DNA from 3 places in the Brenneria izadpanahii genome. Region 3 is predicted to be linked to each of the others. Evidence: riboswitches for the same ligand, from Rfam matches in the RefSeq annotation. Region 3 holds a riboswitch; each other region holds the start of a gene.
The links. A riboswitch is a leader RNA that binds a small molecule or an ion and turns the genes downstream of it on or off. The one in region 3 is predicted to bind thiamine pyrophosphate.
Positions count from the first base shown of each region.

Region 1 (4,164 bases), 1.1 Mb from region 3:
CGGCAAGATTCTTACGGATGGTGCGCACCGCATTCATCACATACGCCAACTCTTGTTCCGGATCGGGAACCGGCAGGTTAACGACATCGGCGTGACTGGCGATCGGGGTCTGAAAGCGCGGACCTTCGCCCGCTTCAAAATAGAGCCCCAGCCCCATCGCATCGGGAATGGTCAGAATATCTGAAAACAGGATCGCCGCATCAAGATCGTAACGCCGCAAAGGCTGTAGCGTGACTTCGCAAGCCAGCTCCGCATTTTTGCATAGCGACATGAAATCCCCGGCCTGGGCGCGCGTCGCCTTATATTCCGGCAAATAACGCCCCGCCTGACGCATCATCCACACCGGCGTTACATCGACGGGCTGGCGCAGCAAAGCCCGCAGGTAGCGATCGTTTTTCAGATCAGTCATCTATTTTTCCTTTAGTCGTCATCCCGGCGCATAGTTGCGCCGCCGATTGTAACACGTTCGTTACCATCCTCATGATAAGCGCGACACAGCGCCACCGTGTCCTCAATCAACCGGCGGGCCACCGTGCCCGGCGGCGGCAACAGCGGAAGGCGGTCATAGCGGAACCAGCCTGCATCACGCAATTCCGAAGGATCGTGTTGAACTTCGCCCCCCGCATAGTCGGCCATAAAAGCCATCATCAGGGAGTGCGGGAAAGGCCAGGGTTGAGAACTGATATAACGCAGGTTCTTAATCTGAATACGGCTCTCTTCCATCACTTCGCGGGCCACCGTCTGTTCCAGCGTCTCGCCCACCTCGACGAAACCGGCCAGCACCGTATACATATTTCCACGGTGACGATTATGCTGCGCCAGTAAAATTTCATCCCCCCGGCGGATCGCCACGATAATGCACGGCGCAATCTGCGGGTAATAACGCTCCTTGCAGTGCTGGCACAGGCAGGCCAGTTCGGTTTTACTGCGTACCATTTCATGGCCGCAGTAGCCGCAAAACTTATGGGCGCGATAAAACTCCGCCAGTTGCACGCCCCGTCCGGCCATTTGAAAAAGCCCGGCGTCCTGATCGATAAGTTGGCGCACAGAGCCCATGCCGACGTCCCGGTTCTTACAAACCAGCCATACAGTTTGCCCCTGCCATTCGCCGATCCGGCGTGCGATCTCCCCTTGCAGCGACCAATTTTCCGCCGTTCCCTGCGGTAATTCTCCCTGAGGAAGCCATATTTGATTCGAGTGACTGACGACCCACCATCCTGTTTCGTCACCTTTTAACGTTTGTTCCATATCGTTCTATTGCCCCACTATCACTTAACTGGCTCTTTACCATTTAGAATGATTTAGATAACTTGATAAATAACGGCTAATTTTTACCATTCATGGAGCCAATAATGCTAAACCAGTTACAAAGCCTGACTGAACTTGTCGGTGGCAATAATGCGTTAATCGACCAGTGGCTACAAGCGCGTAAACAGCTCCTGATTACTTACTACCATCTGATTGGCATCAAGCCCAACAAAGACACATACACACGCCTTGATGAAAAGGCGCTGGACGACTTCCACCAGAATCTGGTCGATTATCTTTCAACCGGTCACTTTCATGCGTATGAAAGGATATTGCAGGAAGCCGCGTCCCTAAGCGAACAAAAGCTGTCGCAGTCTGCAAAGCTTGATTGCGCTTTACAAGACAATACGCAACAGATCATGGACTTCTATGATCGCCATCTGGCGGCGTCGGTCGATCATGACAACTGTATGGCATTCCAGCAAGCGCTCTCCAACGTTGGAGAAGCGCTGGAAGAACGCTTTACGCTGGAAGATAGAATGATCCGGCTGGTTTGCGATAATCCATAACGAGATCAATCATAAACCTATCATCCTCCTGCTGAAAGTCTCGGTCTGATGAGTAAAACGCCGCGTTTCCTCGCAGACCAGACAAGCAGTCTTTGACATGTCCCGGTTGTCGTCCTACAGTGTCATTGTTGTAATCAGCCCGCTAATAGTGGGGCTATCTTGTCGGAGTGCCTAGCGAGTTTCCCTTTCCCGGTTTTTAACCGGCAATGGAAACACACAGGCTGAGACCGTTAATTCGGGATCCGCGGAACCTGATCGGGTTAAGACCCGCGAAGGGAACAAGAGTAATGTGTCCGGTTCAAACGCAATTATTCAGCAGCGTGTTTATTCTCCGGCATTCAAATCGGTTATTACTCCCTCCGAACTCCAGACAAGCAATTTTCCCTTTACTCATTACAGGAACTTGCTATGTCTACAGAAAAACCACGTCCCCATTCGCCAAAAACCAGCCGCCGCCAGCAGCGCGCCGCCGCCCAGCAATTTATTGATACGTTGCAGGGCATGGCATTTCCCAATTCCCGGCGTATTTACCTCTCCGGTTCACGTGAGGATATCCGCGTCCCAATGCGCGAGATCCAGCTTAGCCCGACGCTGATCGGCGGCAATAAAGATAACCCGCAGTACGTCGCCAATGAATCCATTCCCGTTTATGACACCGCCGGCCCATACGGCGACCCGGCTTTACATCCCAATGTGCATGTCGGCTTAAACCGGCTGCGAACAAGTTGGATTGCCGAGCGCGGCGATACGGAAACCCTGCCCGGCGCCAGTTCCGACTTTACCCAACGGCGGCTGGCGGATGCCGGTCTTGACCATCTTCGTTTCGAACACTTACCCCGCCCGCTCCGCGCCAAAGCGGGAAAATGCGTGACCCAACTGCACTATGCCCGTCAGGGCGTCATCACTCCGGAAATGGAATTCATCGCGATACGCGAAAACATGGGGCGCGAACGCATTCGCGGCGAGGTGCTGCGTCAGCAGCATCCCGGCCAGAGCTTCGGCGCCAATTTACCGGAGAACATCACCCCCGAGTTTGTACGCCAGGAGGTGGCGGCCGGCCGCGCCATCATTCCGTCCAACATTAACCACCCGGAATCCGAACCGATGATCATCGGCCGTAACTTTCTGGTGAAAGTGAACGCCAACATCGGCAATTCCGCCGTGACCTCCTCCATCGAAGAAGAGGTCGAAAAGCTGGTGTGGTCCACCCGCTGGGGAGCGGATACCGTAATGGATCTCTCCACCGGGCGTTATATTCATGAAACCCGCGAGTGGATTCTGCGCAACAGCCCGGTGCCGATTGGCACCGTACCTATCTATCAGGCGCTGGAAAAAGTTAACGGCGTGGCGGAAAACCTAAATTGGGAAATGTTCCGCGATACTTTGCTGGAGCAGGCGGAACAAGGCGTTGATTACTTCACCATCCACGCCGGCGTGCTGCTGCGCTACGTCCCCATGACCGCTAAACGGCTGACCGGCATCGTCTCCCGTGGCGGCTCAATCATGGCGAAATGGTGCCTGTCGCACCACAAAGAGAGCTTCCTGTATGAGCATTTCCGCGATATCTGCGAAATTTGCGCAGCCTATGACGTTGCCCTGTCGCTGGGGGATGGGCTGCGTCCCGGCTCTATTCAGGACGCCAACGATGAAGCGCAGTTTGCCGAATTGTATACGCTGGGCGAACTGACCAAAATTGCCTGGGAATACGATGTACAGGTGATGATCGAAGGCCCCGGCCATGTGCCGATGCAGATGATCCGCCGCAACATGACCGAAGAGCTGGAGCACTGCCATGAGGCGCCGTTTTATACGCTGGGGCCGCTGACCACCGATATCGCTCCCGGTTACGACCATTTCACCTCAGGCATCGGCGCGGCGATGATCGGCTGGTTCGGCTGCGCCATGCTCTGTTACGTCACGCCTAAAGAGCACCTCGGACTGCCTGACAAAGAAGACGTTAAGCAGGGGCTGATTACCTACAAAATCGCCGCCCATGCCGCCGATCTGGCTAAAGGCCACCCCGGCGCGCAAATCCGCGATAACGCCATGTCCAAAGCGCGCTTCGAGTTCCGCTGGGAAGATCAGTTCAATCTGTCGCTCGATCCCGAAACCGCCCGCGCCTATCACGATGCCACGCTGCCGCAGGAGTCCGGCAAGGTTGCCCACTTCTGCTCCATGTGCGGACCGAAGTTCTGTTCGATGAAAATTTCGCAAGAGGTTCGTGATTACGCGGCGAAGCAGGAAGCCGAAGCCAAACCGATCGAAGTAGGCATGGCGCAAATGTCGGAAGCGTTCCGCTCCCGCGGCGGCGAGCTTTATCACAGCGTCACCAGCCTGCAAACGGAGG
Region 1 is NZ_CP050854.1:4,982,713-4,986,876, forward strand. Features, by position in the region: gene hemE (uroporphyrinogen decarboxylase) at 1-409, opposite strand, end outside; gene nudC (NAD(+) diphosphatase) at 421-1,248, opposite strand; gene rsd (sigma D regulator) at 1,353-1,817, shown strand; TPP riboswitch at 1,971-2,112, shown strand; gene thiC (phosphomethylpyrimidine synthase ThiC) at 2,226-4,164, shown strand, end outside.
Region 1: it holds a riboswitch for thiamine pyrophosphate, as region 3 does, so the genes downstream of both, thiC (phosphomethylpyrimidine synthase ThiC) here and thiB (thiamine ABC transporter substrate binding subunit) in region 3, are expected to answer to the same signal.

Region 2 (4,164 bases), 670 kb from region 3:
ACCAGTTGGCCAACTGCTATATGGGCCGCGCCGGGCTCATTAACTCCGGCGGCGCCGCCGGCAATAACGATCTACAGGAATCCGTGCGTACCGCGGTGATCAATAAGCGCGCCGGCGGCATGGGCCTGATTCTCGGCCGCAAGGCATTCAAAAAATCAATGAAAGAAGGCGTGGCGCTGATCAACGCCGTGCAGGATACCTATCTTGATAAAAGTATAACCATCGCGTAATCCGTCAGGGATTGTCCGGCCGGCGGATTTTGCCGCTGCCGGGCAATCCCGTACGATAAAATTCAGGCTTGCGCCGTAATACCGCGCGCTTAAGGATCGAGTTATCTTTAGCGGCCCCGGCGCGCGGCTTCCTGCGAAAACCTCTCCGCCGTGTTGCCCCTAGTGAGCCGCATCAGGTTAACGCCGCGCGCTCTTCCCCCGAACTTACCACCAGGCATGAAAATGGTGCACCGGGCCAATCCCCTGCCCGACTTCCAGCGTATCGGCCTGCTCAAGCGCCTGTTGCAGATAATTTTTCGCCGCCGCGACCGTCGCCGGCCAATCAGCATAACGCGGCCGCAGGGCCGCCAGCGCCGCGGAGAGCGTGCAGCCGGTGCCATGCGTATGGCGGGTATCGACGCGCGGAGAGGTGAAGCGCTGCGGCGCCTGTCCCTGAAGGAACAGCCAGTCCGGGCTTTCATCCTCGCTTAAATGTCCGCCTTTCATCAATACCGCCTGACAGCCCATACCCAGCAGTTCCTGCCCCTGAGCGCGCATCTCCCGCTCATTGCCGGCCGGCGGACAGTCAAGCAGGGCAGCCGCTTCCGGTAAGTTAGGGGTAATCAGGGAGACATTAGGCAACAGCAACCGCCGAATCGACTCCACCGCGTCGGGCGATAACAGCGGATCGCCGCTTTTTGCCAGCATGACCGTATCCAGCACCACATAAGGTACGGCGTAGTGACGCAGACGCTCCGCCACCACGTCGACGATATCCGCCTGCGCCAGCATGCCGATCTTGGCGCTGTCGATACGCACGTCGCTCAGCACGGAATCCAACTGGGCCGCCACGAACGCCGGTTCAATCCGGTAAACAGACTGCACGCCGCGGGTATTCTGCGCCACCAGCGCGGTGATCACCGACGCGCCGTACGCCTCCAGCGCGGAGAACGTTTTTAAATCGGCCTGGATCCCCGCCCCGCCGCTGGGGTCGGTGCCGGCGATGGTTAATGCATTAATACGTTGTTTCATAACAGATCCTCCCCGCGCAGACAGTACAGCCGATCGAGAAAGGCCGGAATAAAGCCGCCCGGCCCCTGAGACTGCATGGCGGCCTGTTCTCCCGCCCGCGCCATAACGCGACAGGCCGTCGCCACATGTTGCAAACGGTCGCCCTCCAGCGCGCAGAAAGCGGCGACCACCGCGGATAACGCGCAACCGGTGCCCACCACGCGGGTCATGATTTTATCCCCGCCGCTGATCGCCCAGTCGCGGGAACCGTCCGTTACGTAGTCCACTTCGCCCGTCACCGCGACCACCGTAGAGAGACGATGAGCCAATTCGCGCGCGGCGGGCAGCGCGGTAAACGAGTCGTTGGCGCTGTCGACGCCGCGCCCCTGCGCGCTCAGCCCGGACAACGCCATGATTTCGGAAGCGTTTCCCCGAATGGCCGCCGGATTTAATTGCAGCAGTTCACGGGCGAATTCGGTACGAAACGTCAGCCCGCCGACCGCAACCGGATCGAGCACCCAGGGCGTACCGGAGCGATTGGCGCCGTTAACCGCCGCCAGCATGGCGTCGGCGCGATGGCGCTCCAGCGTTCCGACATTAATCAGCAGCGCATCGGCCAATGCGCTGAACTGCGCGGCTTCGGCGGGATCCACCACCATCGCGGGCGAAGCATTGAGCGCCAGTAAAACGTTAGCGGTAAATGATTGCACCACATCGTTGGTCAGACAGTGCACTAAAGGAGACAACGCATGGAATTGCGTTAACGACGCCGCCGCATGGGCGGCCGGTAAATCGACAGGTCGAGTGTTCATCATTCCCCCAACCGGCGTTTAAGAAGGCGGTAACCGGTTGGTTGGCATACCGGGACTTCCCTACGCTGGCATTATCCAGTTCAGGTCAACGGGTATTTCTCAGCCTTCACAAAGAAGGGCACCCCGAGTCGTTGAAAAATCATCAGATTTTACAGCAGGCATACGGCCTCGCCTCAGACAGAATACTGCCCGTCTAATGAGTTGTAAATGCAGGGCTGGAGTAACGGCGTTCGATCAAACGCCGGGACGCTGATTTCCCCCTGGACGCAGCGTCGCCAGCAGAAGCTGAAAACAGGATTCGATCAAATGCGGCAGAGGCTGAGGGCCGCGCATCAACGCCACGGTTCGCGTCAGCGCGGGTTGCTGTAATTGCACCACCGTCAGCTCCGCGTCCTGTAAATGCGTGGTGTAAAGTTGCGGCAGGATGGCCACCGCCAGTTTCGAGCGCACCAGTCCATACAGGGTTTCGATGTAATCGACCTGATAGCGGGTGCGCAGCGTAAGCCGGTTGCTCTCCGCCATCGCCGCGACCAGCCGCTGGATATTGCCTTTGGAAAATACCACGACATCGCGTCCCGTCAGCAGTTTCCACGGCAAATGCGCCGACTGCGCCAGAACGTCATCGCGGTGCAGGACGGCGACAAAGGGATCTTCCTGCAGGGAAAACACCTTTAACTCCGGCGGAACGGCGCTATCCAATGCGCCGATACCAAAATCGATTTGTCCTTTCAGCAATTGGGCGGTAAGCGAGTCATTGGTTTGATCGTGAAATTCCACTTTCAGGCGCGGAAACTGCTGCGCCAGCTTCGCCGGGATATCAGGAAACAGCAGAGAGCTAACGGAAGGAACCAGACCGATACGCACGGTGCCGTCGCCCCCGGCCTCGACAATCCGCCGCATATCCTGAAATGACCGCTGCGCGACGCTGAGCACCCTTTCCGCATGCGGCAGAATAGCCGCGCCAAGCTCCGTCAGGGTCACGGATGAAGCCGTGCGGTTAACCAGCTTGCCCCCAAGCACCGTTTCTATTTGCCGCAGCGCGCTGCTTAACGCCGGCTGGCTGATGGCGAGACGGTTGGCGGTTTCGGTAAAGTGACGCAGTTGCGCCAGCGTCACAAAATACTGCAACTGTTTTAAAGAAAGCGCGGGCAGGCGCAGCCAGGGTTCTGTCATGGTTCTGTTCGCTGTCGATATTTGCTTCAGGATAACCCTTTCTTATCAGGCGATAAATTTATTCAGCTAGGCAAACGTTTGCTACGTGCCTAGAGTATCGTCATTATTTGTTTGCCGGATAGTATTTATTCATGAGCGTTACAGCAGACACGCGCCGACGCGCGGTACTGGCCGCCAGGGGAGAATGCCCCTTCGATCTGTTGCTGACCCAGGCCAGGGTTGTCGATATGGCGACCGGGGAGATCCGCGATGCGGACGTCGGGATTGTCGGGGAACTGATCGCCAGCGTTCATCCGCGCGGCAGCCGCACTGACGCCGGGGAAATTCACGATCTTGCGAAGGCGTATCTCTCGCCCGGCTTGATGGACACCCACGTACATCTTGAAAGTTCGCACCTGCCGCCGGCGCGCTACGCCGAGATCGTACTGGCGCAAGGCACCACCGCGGTGTTTTGGGATCCGCATGAACTGGCCAATGTACTGGGCGTTGAAGGGGTGCGCTATGCCGTTGCCGCCAGCCGCGGCCTGCCGCTGCAGGTGATGGTCGCCGCGCCGTCGAGCGTGCCCTCCACGCCCGGACTGGAGATGTCCGGCGCCGACTTCGCCGGCGAAGAGATGGCGGTCATGCTCGGCTGGCCTGAGGTATCCGGCGTGGCGGAAGTGATGGACATGCACGGCGTACTACACGGCAGCGAACGCATGATGGAAATTCTTCATGCCGGCCTTGCCAGCGGTAAACTGATTGAAGGCCATGCGCGCGGTCTGCACGGCGCAGATTTACAGGCTTATCTGGCGGCGGGCGTCACTTCCGATCATGAACTGACTTCCGCCGACGACGCGCTGGAAAAGCTGCGCGCCGGGTTAACCCTCGAAATACGCGGTTCTCATCCCTATCTGTTGCCTGATATCGTCGCGGCGCTGAAAACCCTGCCGCATCTGTCGTCGCAAATTACCGTCTGC
Region 2 is NZ_CP050854.1:1,455,609-1,459,772, reverse strand. Features, by position in the region: gene fbaB (class I fructose-bisphosphate aldolase) at 1-230, shown strand, start outside; gene thiD (bifunctional hydroxymethylpyrimidine kinase/phosphomethylpyrimidine kinase) at 435-1,241, opposite strand; gene thiM (hydroxyethylthiazole kinase) at 1,238-2,032, opposite strand; TPP riboswitch at 2,073-2,168, opposite strand; gene HC231_RS06505 (LysR family transcriptional regulator) at 2,267-3,205, opposite strand; gene HC231_RS06500 (adenine deaminase) at 3,337-4,164, shown strand, end outside.
Region 2: it holds a riboswitch for thiamine pyrophosphate, as region 3 does, so the genes downstream of both, thiM (hydroxyethylthiazole kinase) here and thiB (thiamine ABC transporter substrate binding subunit) in region 3, are expected to answer to the same signal.

Region 3 (4,164 bases):
TCGTGGTGTCGGAATGGGTGTCGGCGGTGGTAAGAAAGGCCATAACCTGAACGGACGAAGCCTGAGGCGAAAAAAAAGCCAGCGGAAAGTTTCGCTGGCTGGTGAAATAGCACCATTACTCAGAATGTTTGTCTACCCGGAACCTGGTGTTATATCCAGTGGCGGTACTCTTCTTCCGACATATCTTCTATTTGCCACTGCGTAGCCTGCTGCAATAGTTCGATTCGCTGCCGCGCGGACACGCCGCGCAACCATTTGGCTTTGGTCGTAGAAAGATAGGTCTGATAGAACCGATACAATGATGAAACTTTCATAATCCACCTCCCCGCTTTCATTGAATGAAAGTATCAACGTAATATAAGGAAAGATAAATTGATGACTTTAGCGCCGGGAGTTCCTCTTTTATGTCTTCATCTCGTCTGCAACAACAGTTCATTCGCCTGTGGCAGCGCTATCAAGGGCAGACCACCGAAACGACGCTGCAAGAGCTGGCTGGGGTATTAAGCTGTTCTCGCCGCCATATCCGCTCGCTGCTCGGCGCCATGCAAAAACAAGGGTGGCTTATCTGGCAGGCGGAGGCCGGTCGGAGTAAGCGCTCACAACTGACCTTTATTTACACCGGGCTGGCGCTGCAGCAGCAGCGGGCCGAAGATCTGCTGGAGCAGGACCGCATCGACCAACTGGTACAACTGGTGGGCGATAAGGAAACCGTACGGCAGATGCTGCTTTCGCATCTTGGCCGCAGCTTTCGTCAGGGCAAACATATCCTGCGTATTCTTTATTATCGCCCGCTGCGCAATCTGCTGCCGGGCTCGGCGCTGCGCCGTTCGGAAATGCATATTGCCCGCCAGATATTCAGCGCGCTGACCAACATAAATGAGGAAAACGGGGAACTAAAACCCGATTTAGCCCATCACTGGCAAATGTTGTCGCCGCTGCACTGGCGGTTTTATCTGCGCCCTTCCATTCGTTTTCACCACGGACGGGAACTCACTATGGCGGATGTCATCACCTCGCTTACCCGGCTCACCGAATTCCCGCTGTTTTCGCATATTGAGAAGGTGACTTCCCCTATGCCGTTTGTGATTGATGTCCGCCTGAGCAGCCCCGACGACTGGTTGCCCTGGCTGCTCGGCAGCGTTCCGGCGATGATTCTGCCTGAGGAGTGGCGAACCCTGCCCGATTTCGCCAGGCAGCCTATCGGAACCGGTCCTTACGCGGTAACGCGCAACAACGATAATCAATTAAAAATCAAAGCGTTCGATGACTATTTCGGCTATCGGGCGCTGATTGACGAGGTCAACATCTGGGTTATTCCCGACGCAACCGAGATGTATCCCTGCTCCTTGCATCTGGAATCGGATGATTCATCTCATAACCAGTTGGAAAGCCGCATGGAGGAAGGCTGCTATTTCCTGCTGTTTGACACCCGCTCGGCGCAGGCTAGCCGGCTGGAGGTGCGCCGCTGGCTGTGCCAGATATTCAATCCGATCGCCCTGCTCCGTCATACGGATGTTTCGCATCAGCGCGACTGGTCGCCAGCCTACGGCCTGCTCCCGCGCTGGCATCACCGCGGCCATGTCGACGCCCAGGAGAAGCCCCAGGATCTGCGGCGCATTACCCTGACGCTCTACCGGGAACACCCTGAATATCAGGTAATTGGCGACCTTATGAAAAAGGTGCTGGCGGAACAAGGCGTGCAGCTCGAGTTACAGAGGGTCAGTTACGAAGAGTGGTATCGGGGCGAAGCGGAAAGCGATATCTGGCTGTGCAGCAACAACTGCTACCTGCCGCTGGAGTTCTCGCTGTTCGCCATATTTTACGAGCAACCGCTGATCCAGCATTGCCTTAATGAAGATCTGCATGAGGACGCCGGCCTGTGGCGCAGCAAAGCGCTGCCGATAGCGGAATGGAGTGAAAAACTTATCGGCAGTTGTCAGTTACATCCGCTGTTTCACAACTGGCTGCAACTTCAGGGGCAACGCAGTATGCGAGGCATCCGTATGAACACCCTGGGGTGGTTTGACTTTAAGTCCGCCTGGTTCGCGCCGCCGGAAAACTAAGCGTCTCACTTTCGCCGCCTGCCATAAGTCTTTACAATAGGGGCGTTCTCAACGGGGTGCGGAAAACGTTTAACGCCTACGCGACACGTTTTTCGCTGAGAAAATACCCGTCGAACCTGATCCGGTTAATACCGGCGAAGGGATTTGGGAGTGTTTATCGCTGACTCAAAGACCTTTGCCACCCTATGATGACAGGAGTGCAAAGTGTTAAATATCACATTACTCAAACAACCGTTATTCAAACGTTCAGCGTCAATCCTGCAAAAAATCCTTCCCTGCCTGTTGCTGGTGTCGGCTTCCTCATTCGCCAAACCGGCGCTTACGGTTTACACCTATGATTCTTTCGCTTCCGAATGGGGGCCTGGGCCGGTTATTAAAACGGCGTTTGAAAAAGAGTGCGGCTGCGAGCTGAATTTTGTCGCCCTGGAAGACGGCGCCTCGCTGCTGAACCGTCTGCGAATGGAAGGGAAGAACAGCAAAGCGGATATCATTCTGGGGTTGGATAACAACCTGTTGCAGGCGGCGGAACAGACCGGATTATTCGCCAAACACAATCTGGATGCCAAAGCCGTCGTTGATGTCCCCGGCGGCTGGGACAATACGACGTTCGTTCCCTATGACTATGGCTACTTCGCATTCGTCTATGACAAAAACCGCCTGAAAAATCCGCCCAAAAGCCTGCATGAACTGGTCGACAGTACGGAGCCGTGGAAAATAATTTATCAGGATCCGCGCACCAGCACGCCGGGATTAGGGCTGCTGCTATGGATGCAGAAAGTATATGGCGACCAGGCTCCGCAGGCATGGCAAAAACTGGCTAAAAAAACGGTTACCGTGACCAAAGGCTGGAGCGAAGCCTATGGATTATTCCTGAAAGGCGAGGCCGATCTGGTGCTCAGCTACACCACATCTCCGGCATACCACATCATTGAAGAGAAGAAAGACAACTACGCCGCGGCAAACTTTAGCGAAGGACATTATCTGCAAATCGAAGTCGCCGGGCAGTTGGCGACCAGCAAAAATCCGGCGCTGGCGCAACGCTTTATGCAGTTCATCCTGACGCCCGCCTTCCAACAGGCGATCCCGACCACCAACTGGATGTATCCGGCGATCAAAACCGATCTGCCGGCCGGATTCGCCAGTCTCGCCCTTCCTGAGAAAACCTTGCAATACAGCGCGCAGCAGGTTGCGGAACAGAGAAATAACTGGATCCAGGCATGGCAACAAGCCGTCAGCCGTTAAGCGCCGGAAGTTTGTGGCCGGGATTGCTGGCCACCCTACTGTTGATCGCGGTAGCTGCGCTGGCCTTCGGCGCATTGTGGCTACAGGCGCCGGAGAACCAGTGGCGAATGCTCTGGCATGACGGCTATCTGTGGCATGTTATCCGTTTTACTTTCTGGCAGGCGTTTTTGTCCGCCCTGCTGTCCACCATGCCGGCGATTTTCCTTGCCAGGGCGCTTTACCGCAGACGCTTTCCCGGTCATCGCCTGCTATTGCGCTTATGCGCCATGACGCTGGTGCTGCCGGTTCTGGTGGCGGTTTTCGGCCTGTTGAGCATATATGGCCGTCAGGGATGGCTGGCGCATCTGCTGGGGATCTTTGGCCTGCCATACCATTTTTCACCCTATGGGCTGCAGGGCATTCTGCTGGCGCATATTTTTTTCAACCTGCCGCTGGCGACCCGCCTGCTGCTGCAATCGCTGGAAAACATCGCCACCGAACAGCGTCAGTTGGCGGCCCAACTGGGGATGAACGGCTGGCAGCATTTTCGTATTGTCGAATGGCCCTGGCTGCGCAGGCAGATCCCGCCGGTCGCCGCGCTTATTTTCATGCTCTGTTTCGCCAGCTTTGCCACCGTGCTATCGCTGGGCGGCGGACCGCGGGCGACCACCATCGAACTGGCGATCTACCAGGCGCTGAGCTTTGATTACGACCCGTCGCGCGCCGCGTTGCTGGCGCTGATTCAGATGACGTGCTGTCTTGGGCTGGTGCTGCTGAGCCAGCGGCTAGGCCGAGTGCTGCCGGTCGGCAGCACTCAGCAACTGGCGTGGCGCAACCCGCAGGACAGCCTGTTCAGCCGGGTATGCGATACGCTGCTGAT
Region 3 is NZ_CP050854.1:781,069-785,232, reverse strand. Features, by position in the region: gene phnE (phosphonate ABC transporter, permease protein PhnE) at 1-50, shown strand, start outside; gene sgrT (glucose uptake inhibitor SgrT) at 150-314, opposite strand; gene sgrR (HTH-type transcriptional regulator SgrR) at 405-2,063, shown strand; TPP riboswitch at 2,106-2,224, shown strand; gene thiB (thiamine ABC transporter substrate binding subunit) at 2,319-3,305, shown strand; gene thiP (thiamine/thiamine pyrophosphate ABC transporter permease ThiP) at 3,281-4,164, shown strand, end outside.